DNA from 2 places in the Variovorax sp. AC103 genome. Region 2 is predicted to be linked to the other one. Evidence: riboswitches for the same ligand, from Rfam matches in the RefSeq annotation. Region 2 holds a riboswitch; the other holds the start of a gene.
What was found. Region 2 has a riboswitch for glycine ahead of gcvT (glycine cleavage system aminomethyltransferase GcvT). Riboswitches for the same ligand answer to the same signal wherever they lie in the genome.

Region 1 (7,430 bases), on a different contig from region 2:
GCTTGGTGGTGTCCAGGCGCGAGTTGTGCGGGCGTTTCGCCGGGGTCGGGAAGGCGCTGGTCGGCACGGCCTCGACGGCATCGGGGCCGGCCTTGAGCTCGACGCCGGCCTGCTGCGCCAGGCCGAGCACGAAGCGCGCATAGCCGTGCCATGTGGTTTCACCGCCGGCAATCGCGTGATAGAGACCGGCTTTCGTGGGGTCCTGCAGCGTTGCCCGGATGGCGTGCGCCGTGACGTCGGCCAGCAGCTCGGCACCCGTGGGCGCGCCGAACTGGTCGTCGATCACCGTGAGCTTGTCGCGCTCCTTCGCCAGCCGCAGCATGGTCTTGGCGAAGTTGCCGCCGCGCGCCGCATACACCCAGCTCGTGCGAAAGATCAGGTGCCTTGCGCAGTACTGGGCCACCAGTTGCTCGCCCTCGAGCTTGGTCTGGCCGTACACGCTCAGCGGGCCGGTCGCGTCGTCTTCCTTCCAGGGTGCGCTGCCGCTGCCGTCGAAGACGTAGTCGGTCGAGTAATGCACCATCAGCGCGCCGATCTGCTGCGCCGCCTCGGCCACCACGCCGGGCGAGGTGGCGTTGAGCTTGCGCGCGAACTCGGGCTCGCTCTCGGCCTTGTCGACGGCCGTGTGGGCCGCCGCATTGACGATCACGTCGGGGCGCACCTTGAGCACCGTGTCTGCCAGCTGCTCGGGGCGGCTGAAGTCGGCATGAAAGTCGGTGCTGTCGAAATCGAGCGCCACCAATTCACCCAGCGGCGCCAGGCTGCGCTGCAGTTCCCAACCCACCTGCCCGCCCTTGCCCAGCAGCAGCAACTTCATGCCGCGGCCTTTGCCGGTGCGGCGTCGTACTGTTTTTCAACCCACTCGCGGTAGGCACCGCTTTGCACGTTGCGCACCCATTCGCTGTTCGCGAGGTACCACTCGACGGTCTTGCGAATGCCGGAGTCGAAAGTCTCGGCGGGCTTCCAGCCGAGTTCGCGTTCGAGCTTGCGCGCGTCGATGGCGTAGCGGCGGTCGTGGCCGGGGCGGTCGGTGACGTAGGTGATCTGTTCCTTGTAGGGCTTGCCGCCGGCCTTGGGGCTCAGTTCGTCGAGCAGCGCGCACACGGTGTTGACGATCTCGATGTTGGGCTTCTCGTTCCAGCCGCCCACGTTGTACGTTTCGCCGAGCTTGCCGGCTTCGAGCACGCGGCGGATGGCGCTGCAGTGGTCCTTCACGTAGAGCCAGTCGCGCACCTGCATGCCGTCGCCGTACACGGGCAGCGGCTTGCCGGCCAGGGCGTTGACGATCATCAGCGGAATGAGCTTCTCGGGGAAGTGGAACGGACCGTAGTTGTTCGAGCAGTTGGTGGTGACCACCGGCAGCCCGTAGGTGTGGTGCCAGGCGCGCACGAGGTGGTCGCTCGCGGCCTTGCTGGCCGAGTACGGGCTGTTGGGTTCGTACTTGTTCTCTTCGGTGAAGGCGGGGTCGGTCTTGGAGAGCGAGCCGTAGACCTCGTCGGTGGACACGTGCAGGAAGCGGAAGGCACTTTTCTGGTCGGCAGGCAGCGCGCTCCAGAAGCCGCGCACGGATTCGAGCAGGCGGAAGGTGCCGAGCACGTTGGTCTGCACGAAGTCTTCGGGGCCGTGAATGGAGCGGTCCACGTGCGATTCGGCGGCGAAGTTGACCACGGCGCGCGGCTTGTGCTCGGCCAGCAGGCGGTCGAGCAGCGCGCTGTCGCCGATGTCGCCCTGCACGAAGATGTGGTTCGGGTTGCCCTTGAGCGACGCGAGGGTCTCGAGGTTGCCCGCGTAGGTCAGCTTGTCGAGGTTCATGACCGGCTCGTCGCTGTTCGCGATCCAGTCGAGTACGAAATTGGCGCCAATGAAGCCAGCGCCGCCGGTAACCAAGATCATGGGGTCCCCTGTGTTTGAAGCAATTGCCCTGCGGCAAATCAACTGGTGATTATCCCATTGGGCCGACAGGCCGAAACACAAGGCGTTACCGTTCACTTCAGGCCGTGTTTACAATCGGCCACACTGCAGGAGAGCGGGCCACCCCGGTGGCCCTACCGAAGGCGCAAACTCCCATGAACGCTCAGGTCGGCCCGACGAGGTCTTCGAAGAAGATTTCGGCAAGGGGTCAGTACTGCATCAACTGACAACGCCGTCTGGAGAGTCATCGCACCACGCCCAGTGGCAACGATGCACCGAAGGAGCAAACCCGCTGCGGGCGCAGGGGGTGAATCTCTCAGGTACCGAGGACAGGGGGAGCGGCAACTTGGACCACGGCCGTCCGGTTGCCTGCTATTGATTCAATAGCACACCACGCCCGTCGTTCAAGCGCTTCAACCTCAAGAGGTACTTGAAATGCGCGTGATCGTTCTTGGCGCCGGCCTGCTCGGCGTGACTTCGGCCTACTACCTCCAGCAACTCGGCCACGAAGTGACCGTGATCGACCGGCAGGCCACCCCGGCCGCCGAGACCAGCTTTGCCAACGGCGGGCAGATTTCCGTCAGCCATGCCGAACCCTGGGCCAACCCGGGCGCGCCGCTCAAGGTGCTGCAATGGCTGGGCAAGGAAGACGCCCCGCTGCTGTTCCGCATCCGCGCCGACATACGCCAATGGCTCTGGGGCCTGCAGTTTCTGCGTGAATGCACGCCCGCGCGCACCCGCCACAACATCGCGCAGATCGTGCACCTGGGCACCTACAGCCGCGACACCTTGCAACAGTTGCGCCGCGACACGCGCATCGACTACGACCAGCGCACGCAGGGCATCCTGCACTTCTACACGACGCAGAAGGAATTCGACGGCGCCCTCGCCCCCGCCGAGCAGATGCGTGCCCTGGGCTGCGAGCGCCAGGTCATCTCGGCCGACGAGGCGGTGAAGATCGAGCCCGCCCTCGCCCACATCCGGCCCAAGCTGGCGGGCGCCACCTTCACGGCCGAAGACGAATCGGGCGACGCCAACCGCTTTGCACGCGAGCTTTCCAAGCTGGCGGCTGCGGCCGGCGTGAAGTTCCTCATGGGCCACACCGTCACCGCGCTGCGCGAGGCCGGTGGCCAGATCGACCACGTCGAGGTGACCGACCACGAGGGCCGCTTCCAGCGCATCCGCGGCGACTCCTTCGTCATGGCGATGGGCTCGCTGAGCCCGCTGCTGGCCGCGCCGCTGGGCATCCGGCTGCCGATCTACCCGGCCAAGGGCTACTCGGTGACGCTGCCCGTGAAGGACGCTTCCAAGGCCCACCAGGTCTCGCTGACCGACGACGAGTTCAAGCTGGTGTTCTCGCGCTACACGTCGGCGTCCGGCGACCGCCTGCGCATTGCCGGCACGGCCGAGCTCAATGGCTACGACCGCGACCTGAACCCGGTGCGCTGCGAAGCCATCGTGCGCCGCGTCGAAGAACTGTTCCCCGGCGCCGGCGACACCACGCAGGCGCAGTTCTGGACCGGCCTGCGCCCCGCCACGCCGAGCAACGTGCCGCTGATCGGCAAGACAAAGCTGCCGAACCTGTTCCTCAACACCGGCCACGGCACGCTCGGCTGGACGCACGCCTGCGGCTCGGGCAAGTCGATCGCGCGCATCGTGAGCGGGCTGGCGCCCGAGGTCGATTTCGCGTTCACCGGCATGCCTGCGCCCAGGCTGCGCGTGCTGCAGCCGGCGTGATCGCCAAGGTCAGTCGTTGCTGGTGAACACCGTCAATACGCCGGTGTAGCCATACAGATGGTGGCGGGCAATTTCGCCCGCCGCAAAGAACCCGACCAGCGGCACGTCGCCCAGCGCATGGCGCACGATCTGCAGCTCCGCGCCGGGCGCGCCGAAGTGCGGCCCGCCGCGTCCGGAGCAGCTCACGTACACAGCCCCGGCAATGCGCCGCGCCGGGTGCGGCGCGGCCTCGGCCTCGCCTGCGGCCACGGCGCGCGCGGTGGCCAGCGTCTGCTCTTCAGGTTCCAGCTCTTCGCGGATTTCGGCGCAGATGCGCATCAGGTCGGCCCGCGCGGCCTGCGCGTTGCGGCGGCAGAAGGTCAGGCGCATGCCGGCCTCGGCCGTGTCGGCAATGGCGATGCCGCGTCGCGTGGGGTCCAGGCCGATGATGTGGCGCACCAGCACGTCGGCGCCCAGGTCGCCGGTGCGGCGGATGCCGTCGCTGCCCGCGTCGGCCAGCCCCACCAGCGTGTTGCGCACCGCGTCGATGGCCTCCTGCGGACGCTCGAGCGACACCTGCAGGTCGGCCAGCAGCACGTCGAGCGCGGGTTCGCCGTCGAGCTTGAGCAGCAGGTTGCCGTCGGCCTCGGTGATCTCGCGCTCGCGCACCGCGCCCGAACGCAGCGGCTGGCAGCCCTGCGTGACGCGCGACACCACCCGCACGCCCTCGCCGAACACCACGCCCGACATGCCGCCCGAAAACACGCCGCCCGCCGCGCCGTGCCCGCGGATGTTGCCGTTGCCGCCGATGGCGAACTGCAGCGAGCCGTGGCGGCCCGACGACAGCCCGCCGAACAGGTAGCCGGTGTCGGTGCGCCCGGCCATCTCGCCGATGAGTTCGGTCAGGTCGGGCGTGGCGGGGTCGGCATGCACCAGCGCCGTGTGCGCCTCGAAGCCGCTCATTTCGGAGTTGCCCAGCGGCGCCACGCCCGAGAACACGCGGTACTGGTCGCTCGGCAGCGCGCACAGCATCAGGCTGATGCCGGGTTCGTCGAAGTACTCGGCGTTGTTGGCCGACACGCCGATGCCGACCGTGCCCGACCAGTCGGTCACCTCGGGCAGCTCGGCGCTCAGGTGGTCGAGGATGTCCTGCGCGTCGGTGGCGTAGTGGTCGGTGATGTAGAGCAGCCCCAGGGTGGGCGCCGACGCGTAGTCGGGAAGGGCCATCTGTGCGCGCAACTGCGCCAGCACGAGGCCGGCTGCCATGCGCCACTGCGGATGGGTGGCATGACCGGAGGGAAACAACTTCATGATGCGTGCCGACCCGTTCTCTTCAAAAAATATCCGTGTATGACGTCAGCGCCGCGCGGAGGTTCGCTTGCGGGCGGCGGTGGCGGGCTTCTTTTTGGCGGCCGGGGCCTTGCTTGCGGCGGCCTTCTTTGCGGCGGCGGGCTTGCGCGCGGCCGGCGTGCCCATCGCCTTGACGGCATCGGCCAGCGGCTGGGCCATGGCCGGCACCTTGAGCTGCGCCGCGTCCTGCAGCGCCGTGCTGGCGATCTGCTGGAACTGCTCGGTGAGCGCGCCCCACCACTGCATGGGGTCGACCACGCCGGCATTGCCGGCCTTCGGCCTGGCGCGCGACTTTGCCGGTGCCGCTTCTTCCTCGGGTGATCCGGCTTCGGCTTCTTCCGCTTCTTCCGCCTCTTCGGGCTCGGGTGCCGAGGCAGTTGCACCGGCTGCAGCCGCCGGCGCCATCGCGGCGGCCTGCTTGGTGAAGGCGCTGGCGATGTCTTCCATGCGCACGTTCATGCCGCGCAGCGTCGACAGGGTCATCTTCTGCACCTCGAGCGCCTGGATCGTGGCCTTGAGCGCATGGCCGTTCTGCTCGAGCCAGTACTGCACGGTCTTGAGTTCCTGGATGCGCTTGTCGACCTCTTCCACGCTCAGCGTGGGCGCCACCCAGCTCGCCAGGCTCGGAATGCCGGGCACCGCGCCGGCGCCGGCCCCTGCGGCCGCCCCCCCGGCAAGGTTCTTCAGGAAGTCGAATCCGGGGACGAACTGGCTGAAGTCGAAGGGCTTGTTGGCGTTGCTCATGGGGGGTCTCCAGGCTGGGTTTTCTTGTGTTGCCAGCTTACTCCAAGGCCCCGGGCTTTTCGCGGCCGTCAGAGCTCGCCGCGCACCTTGCTGAACACCTTCCAGAACGCCGCCTCCTGCGAGGTCGCGAAGTTGATCCGCATCATGGTGCTCGGCGGCCGGCGCGCATGGAACAGCGACCCCGGTGCCAGCAGATAGCCCTGGTCGAGCATGCGTTGCGTGAGCGCGTCGGTGTCCACGCCGGTATCGACCCAGCCGAACAGCCCCGCAGGCTCCGACGCGAAGGTGCAGCCGTGCGACATCGCGAGCTTCACCGACCGGCTGCGCGCACCGTCCAGCCGGACGCGCATGCGCTCGGCGTGGCGCCGCAGTTGCCCCTGGTCGATGCACCACGACAGCGCCCGCTCGAACAGCGTGGGCGAGGTCAGCGTGGCCAGCAGCTTGGTCTCCAGCAGCCGCTCCTTCAGCGCGGGCGCCGCGGCCAGGAAGCCGATGCGCCAGTTGGGCGCCAGGATCTTCGCGAAGCCGCTCACGTAGATGGTGCGCTGCAGCCCGTCGAGCGCGCTCAGGCGCGTGGCGTGCTCGGGCGCGAGGTGGCTGTAGGTGTCGTCCTCGACGATGTGGAAGTCGTGCTCGTTGGCCAGTTGCAGCACGCGGTGCGCGCTGCCGGGCGTGAGGCTGTAGCCCGTGGGGTTGTGCAGCACGCTCACGCTGACGAAGAGCTTGGGACTGTGCAGCCTGCAGTACTGCGCCATCACCTCCAGGTCGGGCCCGTCGGCGCGCCGCGGCACCGGCAGGATGCGCATGCCCAGCGCCTCCAGCCGCGCGAACTCCAGCGCCCAGCCCGGCTCCTCCACCATCACCGGGTCGCCCGCGCGCAGCAGCGTGCGGCTCACGATGTCCAGCGCATGCGTGGCACCGATGGTGGTCACGATCTGCTCGGGCGAGGCCGGCACGTTGATGCCCACCAGCTTCTGCGACAGGCTGCGCCGCAGCGCCATGTCGCCCGCAGGCTCTCCGTACTGCAGCGACAGCTCCTGCAGCACGGCTGTGCTGGTCATGCGCCGCACGGCGGTGGGCATGAAGGTCGACGCCATCCAGTCGGGCGGGAACACGCCCATGCCCGGCTGCGGCTTGTCGCTCGGGCGGTGGAACATGCTGCGGATCAGCGAGCTGGCGTCGGCCGGCACGCGCGAGGCCATCATCTGCACGGCCATCGCGGCAGGCATGCCGCTCACGGTGCCGGCATCCGGGCCATTGTTCGGGCGGCCGTCCTGTACCGGTGCCGAGTCCCGCACATAGAAGCCGCGTTGCCGGCGGGCCTCGACCAGCCCCTGCGCCAGCAACTGGTCGTAGGCCGCCACCACCGTGTACGGGCTCACGCCCTGCTGCCGCGCGCATTCGCGCACCGAGGGCAGGCGGGCGCCGGGCGGCAGCAGCCGGGTGCGGATGCGCTCGCCCAGGCGGTCGGCGAGCTGGCTGGTCAGCGACTGGGTGGAGGTGCGTGTCAGCATGCGTGGTTCACTCGCGGCAGGAGCGCCGCCTCTCTTGAAGGGGCGCTGTGTCGAAGGATTGACCAATACAGATTCCGGGATTGTTCGATCATCTGTATTGGCACTGTAATGGTCTGAAGTTTAGAGTGTGTGCCATGAACTGGCAAGAATTCACCGCGCTGCTGGTGCTGGCCACGGCGATGAGTTTCTCGCCCG
Region 2 (7,430 bases):
AAAGAGGGAAGGGCGGGAATCGGCATGGCGTGATGGATCGGCTAAAAAAAGAAGAAAGACTCAGCGGTCGCCGCCGGGCCGCCCCAAGGCGGGCCGCGCCTTCCCCATGGGGGCTGGCGAAGCACACGAAGTGGCAAGCCGAGGGGCGAACATTTCTAGGATTCGGCCGCGAATTTGTCGTAGCTGGCGGCGTCCAGCAGGGCGTCGAGTTGTGAGGGTTCGCTCAGCTTGACCTTGAAGAACCAGCCGCTGGCCAGCGGGTCGCTGTTGGCCAGCGAGGGGTCGGCGCGCAGCGCTTCGTTCACTTCGACGATCTCGCCCGACACGGGCATGAACACGTCGGCCGCGGCCTTGACCGATTCGACGACGCCGGCGACTTCGCCCTGAGCAAAGGTCTTGCCGACTTCAGGCAGGTCGACGAACACCACGTCGCCCAGCGCGTCCTGCGCGTGTACGGTGATGCCGACGGTGGCTGCGCCGCCTTCGGCCGACACCCATTCGTGGTCCTTGGTGTACTTGATGCTCATGGAAAAACTCCTCGTGGAAAAAATGATTCGGGGGTGCAGAGCCTAGCCGCGGAAATAGCGCGTCGGCACGAAAGGCAGGGTCGAGACTTCCATGGGCACCGGCTTGCCGCGCACGATGGCCTGCAGGCGCGTGCCCGGCTCCGCGAAAGCGGTGGCCACGTAGCCCATGGCCACGCAGCGGTCGGCCGTGGGGCCGAGCAGGCCGCTGGTGACGACGCCGATGTCGTGGCCCTCGAAGGACTGCAGCACCGTGCCGTCGCGCACCGGAATGCGTTCGAGCGCCACGAGGCCGACGCGCTTGCGCTTGAGCGTGTCGTGGTCGGTGTGGCCGGCGGCTCCCGGGGTGGCCGCGGCGAGCTGGGCCAGGATCTTCGTGGCGCCCGGAAAGCCGCCTTCGCGCGCGCCCCCGGCGCGGCGCACCTTCTGCATAGCCCAGTTGAGCGAGGCTTCGACCGGCGTGGTCGTGGTGTCGATGTCGTTGCCGTACAGGCACAGGCCGGCTTCGAGCCGCAGCGAATTGCGCGCGCCGAGGCCGACGGGCTTGACCTCGGGCTGGGCCAGCAGCAGCCGGGCCAGCGCCTCGGCGTCCTTGGCCGCCGCCGAGATCTCGAAACCGTCTTCGCCGGTGTAGCCGCTGCGGGTGACGAAGGCCGGAATGCCGCCGATCTGCACCGCGCCGCCGGTCATGAACACGAAGCGCTCGATGCCGGGCGACAGCCGCGCCAGCGTGGCCGCTGCCTGCGGGCCCTGCAGCGCGAGCAGGGCGTGGTCGGGCAGGGGCTGCACCTCGCAGCGCGCGCCGATCTTCCGCTGGATGTGCGCGATGTCGGCCACCTTGCAGGCGCCGTTGACGATCACGAAGAGCGAGCCGTTGCCTTCGTTGAAGAACATCAGGTCGTCCAGGATGCCGCCCTCGTCGTTCAGCAGCAGGCCGTAGCGCTGCTTGCCGGCGGGCAGGTCGATCACGTCGACGGGCATCAGGGTCTCGAAAGCCGCTGCGGCGTCGGGGCCGACCAGGCGCAGCTGGCCCATGTGGGAAATGTCGAACAGGCCGGCCGCGTCGCGTGTGTGCCTGTGTTCGGCCATCAGGCCGGCGGGGTACTGCACCGGCATCGAGTAGCCGGCAAAGGGCACCATGCGGGCGCCGAGCTCCACGTGGAGGTCGTACAGCGGCGTCTTGAGAAGCGCAGTGTCGGGGGCGGAAGCAGCGGAGGCAGCGGAAGAGGCCATGGGGCACTCCAAAGGGGCAGACGAAATCCATGACGCAAGCCATGGGCCACCCCTGCTGTCCGCTTTACCTGAGAGATTCGCCCCACGATCGGGGTTTGCTCCTTCGGTGGGCCGCTGCATCGTTTCCGGTACGGCGGCCTCTCTCCAGCAAGGAAACGCCGGTGTGTACCGGCGCCTTGTCAGTCCTTTTGCCTGAGCGTTCGGGAAACCCCTGCGCCTTCGGCGGCCCCGTCGCGCGGGGCTCTCTCCTGACCCGGGCGAGTGTAGTGGATCGCGGTGCGCAGGGCTTTCGCTTCAGTGAACGATTTCAGCCGGCGGCAGCAGCCGGTCGATGCGTTCGCGCAGCGATTCGGCGCGCTCCGGGCCCGCGGCTTTCTCGATTTCGCTGAGCATCAGCGCGGCGATGGTCATCATGGCCTCGCGGTCGCGCGCCTCGCGCAGGGCGTCGCGCATCTGCAGCGCGAACTTGGGGTCGCGGCGCACGAACATGCGCTCGCAGATGTCGAACAGGAACATGCGCGTGGTGGCCAGCGAGCGCTTGCCGTCGAAGCTGTCGGCCGAGGTGCTGACCTGGATCGTGTCGGCGGCGGGCACGGTCAAGGCCTGTGCCGCCTGCGCAGCCGCAGCCGCGGCGGCCTGCGGGTCTTGCAGGTAGCCCCGCTGCACCAGCGCCTGGAGCGCCTGCTCGGCCTCGTCGCGGGTGCTGAACAGCGGGCTGAAGTCGGTCAGCGAGCGGCGGCCGTCGGCCATGAGCAACAGCGCGCGCTCCCGCTGGCTGAGCGTGCGCTGGCCGCCCTGGAGTTCATCGCGGGCCTTGTCGGTCTTGGTGGGGAACATGGCAGCCACAGCTTTCGGGAGTCGAGGGCTGCAGCATCGTTGCAAGCGGTGACATCTTCATGAACCGTTTGGTTTGCACGGGCAACGGTCTTTGGCGGCGTCATCCGCCCGCGATTTCCTTGCGGATGAGCCACTGGTTGCCCACGCGTTGCAGTTCCAGCGTCTTGCGGCTTTTTTCGCGCAGCTTGTCGGCGGTGTAGGTCTGCTGAAAGCTTGCGCTGGCGGCTTGCCCGGTGACGCTGATGACGAGGTTGTCGATGTCCACGCGGATGGTGGCCTTGTCGGCGATGCGCGTGCGGCGGTCGGCTTCCCAGGCCTTGCGGTCCTGGCCGCGGGGCGGCGTGAAGTCGGGCGCATAGGTGGCCAGGTAGCGCGCCACGTCGCGCGCGGACCAGGCTGCGGCCCAGTTGCGCACGGCGGTCTCGATCTCGGCGATGGCAGCGGCCGGGTTCGCCGGGGTCGGTGCGGGCTGCGGCCCTGTCGCCGCCGGCGTGGCGCCGAAGGCGGCCATGGCCAGCAGCGTGCCGCCGAGGAGGCAACTCAGTGATCGGTGCATGGCGAAGTCTCCTCCTTGTCGTTTGTCGGTCCCGATCATCGGCCGAAACGGTAGCGCTCGAACGACACCTCCCGCTGCTGGATCACCCCGCCAGGTCGGGCTGCCGCTCGATGCTCGCTGAATCGAGCATAAGGCGCGCAATGCGACATTCGACGGCCATGGGCGACGGTGGCGCTCAGGTCGCAGCGCGCTGCGCCCCCGCCGGCACCGCCGGCATCGCCCTGTTGCGCAACCGCAGCGCCAGCACCGTCGCCGCGCCCAGCACGCACAGCACCGCGGTGAACGTCACGCCCAGGCCGCGCGCGTCCGACAGCATCCCGAAAAGCGGCGACACCAGGCCGCCCACCGACAGCGCCAGCCCCAGCGTGATGCCGCTGGCCGTGGCCGGGTTGCGCGGCAGGTAGTCCTGCGCCAGCGTCACCTGCGCGGCGAAGGGCAGGAACATGCTCATGCCGAGCAGCGCGGTGCAGGCCAGCGCCCAGCCGGGGGTCGTTGCGAGCACCAGGCCGGCGAGCGACGGCAGGGCGAGCAGGTAGCCGCTGCGGATGGTGCCCATGCGCCCGATGCGGTCGCCGAGCCAGCCGCCGAGCAGCACGCCCACCGCGCCGGCGGCGGTGAAGCCGGTGAGCGCCGCCGCGCCCTGGAAGGCCGTGCCGTGCAGGTCGCGCGTGATGCGCAGCGACAGCATCGACAGCACCGTGACGTACGGGATCGACCAGCCCACGATGGTCGCCACCAGCAGCCCGAAGGCGCGCCAGTCGTTGTGGGGCTTGAGCACCTCGCCGGCGGCCTTGCGGGCGGCGGCCGCCGTGGCGGCGGACGCAGCGCCGCGCCCCGCATTCGCCAGCAGCCACACCACGCCCATCGCCAGCGCCGGCACCCCCAGCAGGTAGCTGCGCGACAGGCCTCCACCACCGACCACCGTGGCCGCGAGCACCGGCGGAAAGGAGGCGCCGATGGTGCCGCCGACGGAGAACACGCTCATCGCTTTCTGCGAGGCCCCGCCGGCCGCACGTGCCGCCACCGTGGCCGGCGGGTGGTAGGCCGCAATGCCCAGCCCGCACAGCGCGATGGCGATCCAGGTCAGCAGGTAGCTCTGGCTGATGCCCGCCAGCACCACGCCGAGCGCGGCCACCAGGAAGCCCGTGGGCACCAGCCAACTGCGCGGGTGGCGGTCGGCGTACAGGCCGAACAGCGGCTGCACCACGCTCGACAGGCCGGTCGCCGCGAGCATCAGCCCGCTCACGGCCGTGTAGCTGTAGCCGCGCTCCAGCACCATGAAAGGCAGCAGGGCCGGCACCAGGCCCTGGTAGAGGTCATTGACGGCATGGGTGCCGGTGAGCAGGCCGAGGCGGCGCTTGTTCATTCGATCGCTTTCTGGATGTCCATTGATAAAAGCCATCGTAAAAAGCCGCGCGAAGATGTTCTCGCTACGAATCAGCATCTATCGTCGAGAAATGGACAAACTGGACCTGAGGCCCGAACAAGGCGAGTCGACCCCGCGCCCGATGGCCGTGCTGGCGACCGACACCGACGGCGACGCTTTCATTCCGCTGCACACGCACCGGCGCGGGCAGCTGATCCATGCGATTTCAGGCGTGATGCTCGTCAGCGCCGTGGCGGGCAGCTGGGTGGTACCGCCGGGGCGCGGCGTGTGGGTGCCGGCCGGCATGGCGCACCAAATCCGCATGGCGGGCGAGGTGAAGATGCGCACCGTCTTCGTCGAGCCCGGCACGCGCGCCGACCTGGGCGGCGAATGCCGCGTGATCCGTGTCGGCGAGTTGCTGCGGGCGCTGATCGTCGCCGCCGCGTCGCTTCCGCTGGACTATGCGCCGGGCGGGCGCGACGAACGGGTGATGGAGCTGATCCTCGACGAGATCGAGGCCGCGCCAGCCCTGTCGCTGCATGTGCCCATGCCCCGCCACGTTCGCCTGGCTGCGCTGTGCGAGGCGCTCGTGCGCGACCCGTCGCTGCCCGCGTCGCTGGACGACTGGGCGCTGCGCCTGCACATGAACAGCCGCACGCTGGCGCGCCTGTTCCAGCGCGAGACGGGCATGAACTTCGGCGCCTGGTGCCGGCAGGCGAGGCTGCTGCTGAGCCTGCCGAAGCTGGCCGCGGGCGCTTCGATTCTTGAAGTGGCGCTGGCGCATGGCTACGAGAGCCCGAGCGCCTTCACCGCGATGTTCCGGCGCGCGCTGGGCGTGCCGCCCAGCGCGTACCTGCGCCGAACCTACTTGGAATAGGCCAGGTCGCGCAGCGCCAGCGAGACCCACGGCACGTAGGTGATCACCATCAGGCAGGCCAGGATCACCAGCACGAAAGGCACCAGGTGTTTCACGATGCGGTCCAGCGAGATGCGCGCCACGGTGCAGGCCGCGAACAGGTTCACGCCGAAGGGCGGCGTGATCATGCCCAGGGCCAGGTTCACGACCATGATCAGCCCGAAGTGCACCGGGTCGATGCCGAAGTGCACCGCCACCGGCGCCAGGATCGGGGCGAGCACGATGATCGCCGCGCTTGTTTCGATGAACATGCCGATCACGAACAGCGCTGCGTTCACGCCCAGCAGGAACATCGCCGGCGACTTCAGCACCTCCTGCAGCCAGTGGCCGATGGCGTCAGGAACGCCCGCACGGGTAATGAGGAATGCGAACAGCCCCGCGTTGGCGATGATGAACATGATCACGGCCGACGACATCACCGACTTGCGCAAGATGGCGTACAGGTCCTTCAGCTTGATCTCGCGGTAGATCACCATGCCCACCACCAGGGCGTAGAACACCGCCACCGCGGAGGCCTCGGTCGGCGTGAAGATGCCGCCGTAGATGCCGCCGAGGATGATCACCGGCATCAGCAGCGCCCAGCCGGCCTGCCACAGTGCGCGGCCGAACGGCATGCGGCCTTCGCCGTCGTTCTTGCCCCAGCCCTTCCACTTGCAGTAGATCCACACGAACAGCATCAACGCCAGGCTGATCAGGATGCCGGGGCCGAAGCCCGCGATGAACAGCTCGCCGATGGACACCTCGGCGCTCACGCCGTAGAGGATCATCGGGATCGACGGCGGAATGATCACGCCGAGCTCCGCGCTGGTGGCCTGCAGCGCCGCCGCGTACGACGTGGGATAGCCGTGCTTGATGAGCGCTGGAATCAGGATGGCGCCGATCGCGAAGGTGGTCGCCACCGAGGAGCCCGACACCGCCGCGAAGATCATGCAGGTGAGCACGCAGGTCATCGGCAGGCCGCCCTGCACGCCGCCCACGATGCTCTTGGCGAACTCCACCAGCCGGCGCGAGATGCCGCCGGTTTCCATCAGGTTGCCCGCCAGGATGAAGAACGGAATGGCCGCCAGCGGAAACTTGTTGATCGCGTTGAACATCTCCTTCACGGAGATCAGCATGTTGGCGTTCGCCACCTGGATGCCCAGGATCGACGCCAGCCCGATGGACACCGCCACCGAGATCGACAGTGCAAAGCACAGCACCATCGTCGCAACCATCACGACGCTCATGATGCAGCCCCTACGCCCGGCACTTCGTGTGCTCGCTGCCCCCCGAGGGAGCCGTTCGCTCGCTGGGAGCGGCCCGGCGCGGCGCTCATTGCGCAGTCTCCAGTTCGAGCCGCTTGGGGTCGAGAAAATTACCCACGATGCCGAACAGGCAGAACACCGAGCCGACCGGCAACGCCAGGTACGACCAAATCATCGACAGGCTTTCGAGGCCGGCCATCGACTGCACACGCCCGCGCATCGCGTAGTCCCAGCCCCACCACAGCACGATGAGCATCAGCACCAGCGCGGCAATGCTCACCACCGCGTCGAGCACGCGGCGCATGCGCGGCGGGCTCCAGCGGTACAGAACGTCCACGCTCACCATCGCGCCCTGGCGGAACGCCATCGGGATGCCCATGAACACCATCCAGATGAGGCTCACGCGGATCAGGATCTCGCTCCACTCGGCCGGCTGCTCCAGCACGAAGCGGGTGACGATCTGGAACACGCCCAGGGCCGACGCAACCACCAGCATCGCGCAGGCCATCAGCATCGAGAAGCCGGTGGTCCAGCGCTCGATGCCCAAGAATTTTTCTTTCACTTGTAGTCGCGGATCTTGTCGAGATTGGCCTTGCCGAAGTCCTTCTCGAACTGGGCGTTCACCGGCGCGAGCGCGGCGACGAACTTGGCCTTGTCGACGTTGTCGATCACGGTCATGCCCTTGGCGCGCAGGTCGGCCACGCCCTTGGCGTCGTCTTCGTCGACACGCGCGCGGTTGGCCTTGGTGCCTTCC

Region 1: another riboswitch for glycine. It lies ahead of AC0IYU_RS20720 (D-amino acid dehydrogenase); the one in region 2 lies ahead of gcvT (glycine cleavage system aminomethyltransferase GcvT).

Annotation. Positions count from the first base shown of each region.
Region 1 covers NZ_CEEDFC010000014.1:113,891-121,320, reverse strand. Annotated here, with positions in the region: gene rfbD (dTDP-4-dehydrorhamnose reductase) at 1-817, opposite strand, end outside; gene rfbB (dTDP-glucose 4,6-dehydratase) at 814-1,893, opposite strand; glycine riboswitch at 2,138-2,254, shown strand; gene AC0IYU_RS20720 (D-amino acid dehydrogenase) at 2,347-3,648, shown strand; gene AC0IYU_RS20715 (FIST signal transduction protein) at 3,658-4,938, opposite strand; gene AC0IYU_RS20710 (PhaM family polyhydroxyalkanoate granule multifunctional regulatory protein) at 4,984-5,721, opposite strand; gene AC0IYU_RS20705 (aminotransferase-like domain-containing protein) at 5,790-7,235, opposite strand; gene AC0IYU_RS20700 (LysE family translocator) at 7,370-7,430, shown strand, end outside.
Region 2 covers NZ_CEEDFC010000005.1:295,372-302,801, reverse strand. Annotated here, with positions in the region: gene gcvP (aminomethyl-transferring glycine dehydrogenase) at 1-26, opposite strand, end outside; gene gcvH (glycine cleavage system protein GcvH) at 156-527, opposite strand; gene gcvT (glycine cleavage system aminomethyltransferase GcvT) at 570-1,757, opposite strand; glycine riboswitch at 1,803-1,915, opposite strand; glycine riboswitch at 1,928-2,018, opposite strand; gene AC0IYU_RS10030 (hypothetical protein) at 2,052-2,594, opposite strand; gene AC0IYU_RS10025 (YybH family protein) at 2,695-3,150, opposite strand; gene AC0IYU_RS10020 (MFS transporter) at 3,326-4,516, opposite strand; gene AC0IYU_RS10015 (AraC family transcriptional regulator) at 4,608-5,393, shown strand; gene AC0IYU_RS10010 (TRAP transporter large permease) at 5,381-6,658, opposite strand; gene AC0IYU_RS10005 (TRAP transporter small permease) at 6,744-7,238, opposite strand; gene AC0IYU_RS10000 (TRAP transporter substrate-binding protein) at 7,235-7,430, opposite strand, start outside.